Methylosarcina fibrata AML-C10: one gene and its partner. The protein of the gene in region 1 interacts with the protein of each later gene in a pairwise test. Links are inferred from orthologs where the notes say so. Each region holds a gene or a part of one and is shown in the gene's direction. Other genes may lie near its edges.

Evidence for each region.
Region 2: the proteins of nusG (region 1) and rho interact in binary tests that used the Escherichia coli proteins (3 or more experiments, as listed by UniProt). The link is inferred for Methylosarcina fibrata AML-C10 from one-to-one orthologs.

The regions. Positions count from the first base shown.
Region 1 is NZ_KB889965.1:4,353,602-4,357,229, forward strand. Bases 673-3,628 are described here. They hold nusG (transcription termination/antitermination protein NusG), read left to right. Parts: upstream 673-1,861; coding sequence 1,862-2,395; downstream 2,396-3,628. Other genes in these bases: tuf (elongation factor Tu), read left to right, coding at 673-1,310; secE (preprotein translocase subunit SecE), read left to right, coding at 1,480-1,857; rplK (50S ribosomal protein L11), read left to right, coding at 2,505-2,936; rplA (50S ribosomal protein L1), read left to right, coding at 2,937-3,628. In the rest of the region: more of tuf, read left to right, coding at 120-672. UniProt on the Escherichia coli protein: Part of the processive rRNA transcription and antitermination complex (rrnTAC). The complex forms an RNA-chaperone ring around the RNA exit tunnel of RNA polymerase (RNAP).
Region 2 is NZ_KB889965.1:2,734,302-2,738,955, forward strand. Bases 771-3,565 are described here. They hold rho (transcription termination factor Rho), read left to right. Parts: upstream 771-1,437; coding sequence 1,438-2,694; downstream 2,695-3,565. Other genes in these bases: A3OW_RS0112915 (DEAD/DEAH box helicase), read right to left, coding at 771-807; trxA (thioredoxin TrxA), read left to right, coding at 923-1,249; A3OW_RS0112930 (undecaprenyl-diphosphate phosphatase), read left to right, coding at 2,757-3,565. Outside these bases: more of A3OW_RS0112915, read right to left, coding at 1-770; more of A3OW_RS0112930, read left to right, coding at 3,566-3,584; amrS (AmmeMemoRadiSam system radical SAM enzyme), read right to left, coding at 3,620-4,654. UniProt on the Escherichia coli protein: Facilitates transcription termination by a mechanism that involves Rho binding to the nascent RNA, activation of Rho's RNA-dependent ATPase activity, and release of the mRNA from the DNA template.

The DNA.
Region 1 (3,628 bases):
CATCTTCTGTGATATTCGCCCATATAGCTCAGTAGGTAGAGCACTTCCTTGGTAAGGAAGAGGTCACCGGTTCAAATCCGGTTATGGGCTCCAAATTATAGAATAGATAAAGGTGTAAAATGGCCAAAGAAAAATTTTCACGTAGCAAGCCGCATGTAAACGTAGGCACGATCGGTCACGTGGACCACGGCAAGACGACCCTGACCGCCGCCCTGACCAAGGTGATGGCGGAGCTGCAAGGCGGCGAAGTAAAAGCGTTCGATCAGATCGACAACGCGCCGGAAGAGCGCGCGCGCGGGATCACCATTGCGACCTCGCACGTGGAATATCAATCGGCGACCCGTCACTATGCGCACGTGGACTGCCCGGGCCATGCCGATTACGTGAAGAACATGATCACCGGTGCGGCGCAGATGGACGGCGCCATTCTGGTGTGCTCGGCGGCGGACGGTCCGATGCCGCAGACCCGTGAACACATTCTGTTGTCCCGTCAGGTGGGTGTGCCTTACATCGTCGTGTTTCTGAACAAGGCCGACATGGTGGACGATCCCGAGCTGATCGACCTGGTTGAAATGGAGCTGAGAGAATTGCTGGACCTGTACGAGTTCCCGGGCGACGACACGCCGATCATCGTGGGTTCGGCGCTGAAGGCTTTGGAAGGCGACACCAGCGAGATCGGCGTGCCCTCGATCGTCAAGCTGGTGGAAGCCTTGGACAGCTACATTCCGTTGCCGGAAAGAGCGGTGGACGGTGCTTTCCTGATGCCGATCGAAGACGTGTTCTCGATCTCGGGCCGCGGCACCGTGGTGACCGGCCGGGTGGAGCGCGGCATCATCAAGGTGGGTCAGGAAGTGGAAATCGTCGGCATCCGTCCGACCACGACCACCACCTGCACCGGCGTGGAAATGTTCCGGAAGCTCTTGGATCAAGGCCAGGCGGGCGACAACGTCGGTATTTTGCTGCGGGGCACCAAGCGCGATGAAGTCGAGCGCGGTCAGGTGCTGGCGCAAAAAGGCACGATCAAGCCGCACAACCATTTCAAGGCGGAAATCTACGTCTTGTCGAAGGAAGAAGGCGGCCGTCACACGCCGTTTTTCAATGGCTACCGTCCGCAGTTTTATTTCCGGACCACCGACGTGACCGGCGCCGTGGAGTTGCCGGAAGGCGTGGAAATGGTCATGCCGGGCGACAACATTGCCGTCGAAATCAAATTGATCTCGCCGATTGCAATGGACGAAGGCTTGCGTTTTGCGATCCGGGAAGGCGGTCGTACCGTCGGCGCGGGCGTCGTGGCATCAATTATTGAATAATAAAATAAATTGGTTTATTATTAGCAGTTCTGTAAGTTTCTCTGAATAGGTCAGTAGCTCAATTGGTAGAGTAGCGGTCTCCAAAACCGCGGGTTGGGGGTTCGAGACCCTCCTGGCCTGCCATTCAGGGGAAGGTATAACACATAATCCATTTTCATAGTAAACACTCATGAATACTCAAGCAGAAGCTGCCACATCTATCGGGGATGTTGTCAAACAGGTCCTCGCGGTAGTTCTTGTAGTTGCAGGTGTGGCCGCATTCTACTATTTCTCGGAAATTCAGCTTCTTTACCGGGTTCTTGGTTTGGTGGTTGTCGTATTGGCTTCTTTGGGGCTGGTATTGACTACCGATTTGGGGCAGAGCGTCTGGAGTTTTGTTCTGGAATCCAAAGTGGAGGTCAGAAAAGTGGTTTGGCCGACCCGTGAAGAAACGACGCGTACCACCATGCTGGTCTTCGCGATGGTGTTCATCGTGGGTTTGATTTTGTGGTTGTTGGACATGTTTCTTTTTTGGGGCGTTCGCCTTATAACCGGTCAGGGCGGGTAAGCATATGGCATTGCGTTGGTATGTGGTACACGCCTATTCAAACTTTGAAAGCAAAGTTAAACAGGCGCTGGAAGAAAGAATCAAAAGAGAAGGGTTGGAGCAGTATTTTGGAAAAATACTGGTGCCGACGGAAGAAATTGTTGAAATGCGCATGGGTCAGCAGCGGAAAAGCGACAGAAAGTTTTTTCCCGGGTACGTATTGGTTCAAATGGAATTGACCGATGAGACGTGGCATCTGGTAAGGGACATTCCCAGGGTTTTGGGTTTCATCGGCGGAACCTCCGATCGTCCTGCACCGATTTCGGATAAGGAAGCAATGTCCATCCTGAGTCGGGTGGAAGAAGGCGTCAACAAGCCTCGGCCCAAGATTTTGTTCGAAGTAGGGGAAGTGATCCGGATTATTGACGGACCTTTCAAGGATTTCAACGGCGTGGTCGAAGAAGTCAACTACGAAAAAAGCAAATTAAGAATTTCCGTGCTCATTTTCGGGCGCTCCACATCGGTTGAACTGGGTTTCAATCAAGTCGAAAAAAGTTAATCATTTTTCATTGAATAACTGTTTTAATTTGGATCTCTGTCTGAATAAGGCAGGGATTTTTGTGTCTACGGGGAGCAGAAATGCGTTCGCACCCATATTGGAGTAAAAAATGGCAAAAAAAATCACGGCATACATCAAGCTGCAGGTGAAGGCAGGCGAGGCGAATCCCAGCCCGCCGGTAGGTCCGGCCCTGGGTCAGCGTGGCGTCAATATCATGGAATTCTGCAAGGCATTTAACGCCAAGACTCAAGACGTTGAAAAAGGATTGCCTTTGCCTGTCGTCATCACGGTTTACAGTGACCGCAGTTTCACTTTTATCACTAAAACGCCGCCGGCTTCCATATTGCTTAAAAAGGCATCGGGCATCAAAAGCGGCAGCAGTCACCCGAATACTAAAAAAGTAGGGACGGTAACCCGCGCCCAACTGGAAGAGATTGCCAAGACAAAAATGGAAGATTTAAATGCGGCCGATCTTGAAGCCGCGGTAAGAACCATCGCCGGCAGCGCACGCAGTATGGGTCTGAATGTGGAGGGACTGTAAATGGCCAAGTTGACGAAAAAAGCAAAATTAATCAGAAGCAAGATCGATGGCGCCAAGCAGTATACAGTTGCCGAAGCGGTTCAATTATTAAAAGAGCTGGGAACTGCAAAATTCAACGAATCCGTCGACGTGAGCGTGAATTTGGGCGTCGATCCGAGAAAATCGGATCAGAATGTAAGAGGCGCGACCGTCTTGCCTCATGGCACCGGCAAAACGGTGAGAGTGGCGGTATTCACTCAGGGGCCCAATGCGGACGCTGCGAAAGCGGCGGGCGCCGATATCGTCGGCATGGACGATCTGGGCGATCTGGTTAAAAAAGGCGAAATGAATTTTGACGTCGTCATCGCTTCGCCGGACGCCATGAGAGTCGTAGGTCAATTGGGCCAGATTCTGGGACCGAGAGGCTTGATGCCGAACCCTAAAGTGGGTACGGTGACTCCGGATGTTGCCACCGCAGTCAGAAACGCCAAGTCCGGCCAGGTGCGTTATCGTACCGACAAGGCGGGCATTATTCATTGTACTTTGGGAAAGCTCACCTTCGACGCTGACGCCATTCAGGGCAATCTGGAAGCGTTGTTGTCGGATTTGAGAAAGGCAAAACCCGCTTCTTCAAAGGGTGTTTACATCAAAAAAGTCACATTGTCGTCAACCATGGGTCCCGGCTTGTGGCTGGATCACAGCAGTTTGGCGGG
Region 2 (4,654 bases), 1.6 Mb from region 1 along the record:
TATGCCGAGCAACAACGGTATTTTCTGCTCGTTGGACGGGCAAAAGGCGCTTTGCCGGATGGCTTTGGAAGTCACCGCCTCGGCCTCGATGCGAATCAGCACCGGATTGTTCATGTGTTCATAGGCCAGTTCCGTAACCTTATAGGACAAGGTCGCCGAAAACAGCATGTTCAGCCGCGTTTCCGGCGGCGGCATGCGCCGAAACAGATAACGGATGTCCTTGATGAAGCCCAAATCGAACATGCGATCGGCTTCATCGAGAACGCTGACCTGGATGTGATCCAGGGTAAAGGCGTTCTGCCGGTAAAAATCGATGATGCGCCCCGGCGTGCCGATGATGACGTCGACGTTCGATTTGATTCGATCCAGTTGTTTTTGATAGTCGGTGCCGCCGTAAATCAAAGCGAACCTGAGATTAAGAGGCTTGCTGAGCTGCAAGGCGTCCTTATGGATCTGAATGGCAAGCTCACGGGTCGGCGCCAGAATGATCGCCCGCGGGTTTCTGTTCCTGCCGCTTCCGGCAGGAGGCTTGGGCTTTTTCACATCGGCTTCGGAAGCTTCCTCTTCCTCGCCGGCGCCTTCGACGTCATTGACCAGGCGCTGAAAAGTGGCCAGCAGAAACGTAGCGGTCTTGCCGGTGCCGGTCTGCGCCTGGCCGGCAATGTCCTTGTCGCGCAACAGCAAGGGCAATGCTCTATCCTGAATCGGAGTACAGTACTTGAATCCGGCCTGAGTCAAACCGGTCAGGATTGAATCGGACAATTCCAGATTGCTGAAACGGGTTTCGGTTAAATGTGTCGTATTCATAGTCTCTATAGCATAACGTAAAAATCAAATTGGCAGTACCCGATTAACTAGAAATTGATTGACTACGTGCTTCATCCCTCCTATAGTTTTAATTTTAATTTGTTGGAGAAATAGTGTGAGCGACTCAGTCCTTCATGTGAGTGATAGCGAATTTAACGAAAAAGTTATTAAAGCTAGCGGTCCTGTTCTGGTTGATTACTGGGCTGAATGGTGCGGTCCTTGCAAAATGATTGCCCCGGTTCTGGATGAAATAGCTAAAGATTATGCGGGCAAATTGACCGTCGTTAAATTGAACATTGACGAGAATCCCAAAACCCCCCAGCATTATGGCGTACGCGGAATTCCCACGCTGATGCTGTTCAAGGACGGCGAAGTGGAAGCGACCAAAGTTGGCGCTTTAACCAAATCCCAACTCGCTTCATTTCTTGACAGCAATATTTAAATAGATGCCCCTCACTCGACCCGTCATAATTATTAGACGGGTTCGAGAATTTAAGCTATACTTAATGAAGGCGCCAGGTCCGGTGTCTTCCAGCATATCGTCCGATACACTGCACCCCTTAAATCTGAATCCTGTTCGGGTAATTACGGATCAACTCCGTACCTACTCTCCTGCGAATTGTCTTTTTTATGAATCTAACCGAGTTAAAACTAAAACAAATCAGTGAAGTTATAGAAATAGCCGAGTCCCTGGGACTTGAAAACGTTGCCCGCTCACGAAAGCAGGATTTGATTTTCGCTATTTTGAAAAAGCAGGCAAAAGCCGGGGATGACATCTACGGTGACGGCGTTCTGGAAATTTTGCAAGACGGTTTTGGTTTTTTGCGTACTCCGGGCTGTTCTTATCTGGCAGGACCCGACGATATTTATGTATCGCCCAGCCAGATCAGACGGTTTTCATTGAAGACCGGCGACACCATCAGCGGCAAGATCCGGCCGCCGAAGGATAATGAGCGCTATTTCGCCATGCTCAAGGTGGAGCAGATCAATTTCGAGCCTCCGGAAAACACCAAAAACAAAATTTATTTCTCCAATCTCACCCCGCTGTTTGCCAAGGAGCGTTTTGTGCTCGAACAAGGCAACGGCACCAGCGAAGATTTGACCGGGCGCATCATCGATTTGATCGCTCCCATCGGCAAGGGCCAGCGCGGCTTGATCGTGTCCCCGCCGAAAGCCGGTAAAACCATGATCCTGCAAAGCCTGGCCCAGGCGATTGCCGACAAGAATCCCGAATGTTACCTGATCGTTCTACTGATCGACGAACGTCCGGAAGAAGTGACCGAAATGGAGCGTTGCGTGCGCGGCGAAGTGATCTCCAGCACGTTCGACGAACCGGCGACCCGCCATGTTCAAGTGGCGGAAATGGTCATCGAAAAAGCCCGCCGTCTGGTCGAGCATAAACACGACGTGGTCATTTTGTTAGACTCGATTACCCGTCTGGCCCGGGCCTACAACACCGTCGTGCCTTCTTCCGGCAAAATCCTTACCGGCGGCGTCGACGCCAATGCCCTGGAAAAACCCAAACGCTTTTTCGGCGCGGCGCGAAACATCGAAGAAGGGGGCAGCCTGACCATCATCGCCACCGCGCTGATCGATACCGGTTCGAGAATGGATGAAGTCATCTACGAAGAGTTCAAGGGCACCGGCAACATGGAATTGCATCTCGACCGCAAGATTGCCGAAAAGCGGATTTATCCGGCCATTAACATCAATCGCTCCGGCACCCGCCGGGAAGAATACCTGGTTGATCCCGACACGCTGCAAAAAACCTGGATTCTGCGCAAAATACTGCAACCGATGGATGAAACCGCCGCCTCCGAATTCCTGATCGGCAAGCTGAAAGACTTCAAGACGAACGCCGAATTTTTCGAATCGATGAAGCGTTAATTTTTTCGTAATAATTTTCTTGTATCATTGCCGCCTCATTACCGCTGAATTCCGATCCGTTCATGGCCGATCCCGCCTCCTTGCTTCATGCGATCATCCTCGGCATTGTCGAGGGCTTGACCGAATTTTTACCCGTTTCTTCCACCGGACACCTGATCCTGACAGGACAATTGCTGGGCTTTAACGATGAAAAAGGCAAGGTCTTTGAAATCGCCATTCAGTTTGCGGCGATTCTGGCCGTCGTTTGGGAGTACCGAGTCCGGCTGTGGCAGACTCTGCTGGGCATAACCTCCGACCCGCCGTCGCAGCGGCTGGCGGTTAATCTGACCGTATCCTTTCTGCCCGCCGCGGTGCTGGGCTTTCTCTTTTTGAAACAGATCAAAACCTATTTGTTCAATCCCGTGGTCGTGGCATCGGCGTTCATCGTCGGCGGCCTGCTGATCATTTGGGCCGAGCGCAGGCAGCACGTCATCCGTGCCGAATCGATCGACGACATGACCTGGAGGGATGCCTTGAAGGTGGGCTTCGCCCAGGCCTTGTCGATGATACCCGGCACATCGCGCTCCGGCGCGACCATTATCGGCGGACTGTTTTTCGGACTGTCCCGCCGCGCCGCCACCGAATTCTCCTTTTTCCTGGCCATCCCGACAATGTTCGCGGCCACGTCCTACGATGTTTACAAGCATCGCGACCTGTTCAGCGTCGACGACCTCGACCTGTTCGTCGTCGGCGGCATCGTCTCCTTCTTCAGCGCTTTTCTGGCGGTGCGCGGACTGCTCCGCTTCATCAGCCGCCACGACTTCACCGTGTTTGCCTGGTATCGCATCGCTTTCGGCCTGCTGGTGCTGCTTTCGGCCCGGATGGGCTGGGTGGACTGGGGCAATCAGTAGTTCTCAAAACGCACCCTCGCCCGCCGCGCCGGAATCTAACCCAAAGCCACCGACTGCCGTTTAGCGCCCCAGTGGCCCGGCTTGTCCTCGAACACCCCGGCGCACTTCTCGCCGCAGGAAGGGCACTCTCCGGATGCATCGGTATGCCACTCCAGCAGTTCGTACCAGTCACGGCCGATCAACAATTGCCCGCAACGGTGGCAATAGGTGCTTCCTCCCGTCCTGTCGTGCACGTTGCCGACGTAGGCGTAGCGCACGCCGTTTTTCAAGGCGATCTCTCTGGCCTTCACCAGGGTGGACTTCGGCGTTCTCGGCTTGTCGAGCATTTTCCAGTCGGGGTGAAAGGCGGTAAAATGCATCGGCACGTCCGGTCCCAGGTTTTCCACCACCCACTGCGTCATCTCTTCCAGTTCCTTTTCCGAATCGTTTGCCTCCGGGATCAGCAGGGTCGTCAGTTCCAGCCAGACCGAAGTTTCGTGCTTGATGTATTTCAGGGTGTCCAGGACGGGCTGCAAATGCCCGCCGGTGATCAGATGATAAAAATGCTCCGTGAAGGCTTTTAAATCGATATTGGCCGCGTCCATCCACTGATAAAATTCAGTCCTGGGTTCTTCGCAGACATAACCGGCCGATACCGCCACCGACTTCAGACCGAGACTTCGGCAGGCCTTGGCCGTGTCGATCGCATATTCGTGAAAAACGACCGGATCGTTATAGGTATAGGCGACGCTCCGGCAGCCGTGTTCGCGCGCCGCCTGGGCAATGGCCTCGGGCGACGCCTTGCTCATCAGGGTATCCATTTCCCGTGATTTGCTGATGTCCCAGTTCTGGCAGAATTTGCAGGCCAGGTTGCAGCCGGCGGTGCCGAAAGAGAACACCGAGCTGCCCGGTAAAAAATGATTGAGCGGTTTCTTTTCGATGGGATCGATGGCAAAGCCGCTGGAACGGCCGTAACTGGTCATGACGATTTCGTTATTGAGGTTCTGCCTGACGAAGCAGAGCCCCCGCTGGCCTTCGTGCAATTTACAGAAGCGCGGACATACGTCGCATTGAATCCGGCCATCGTTCAG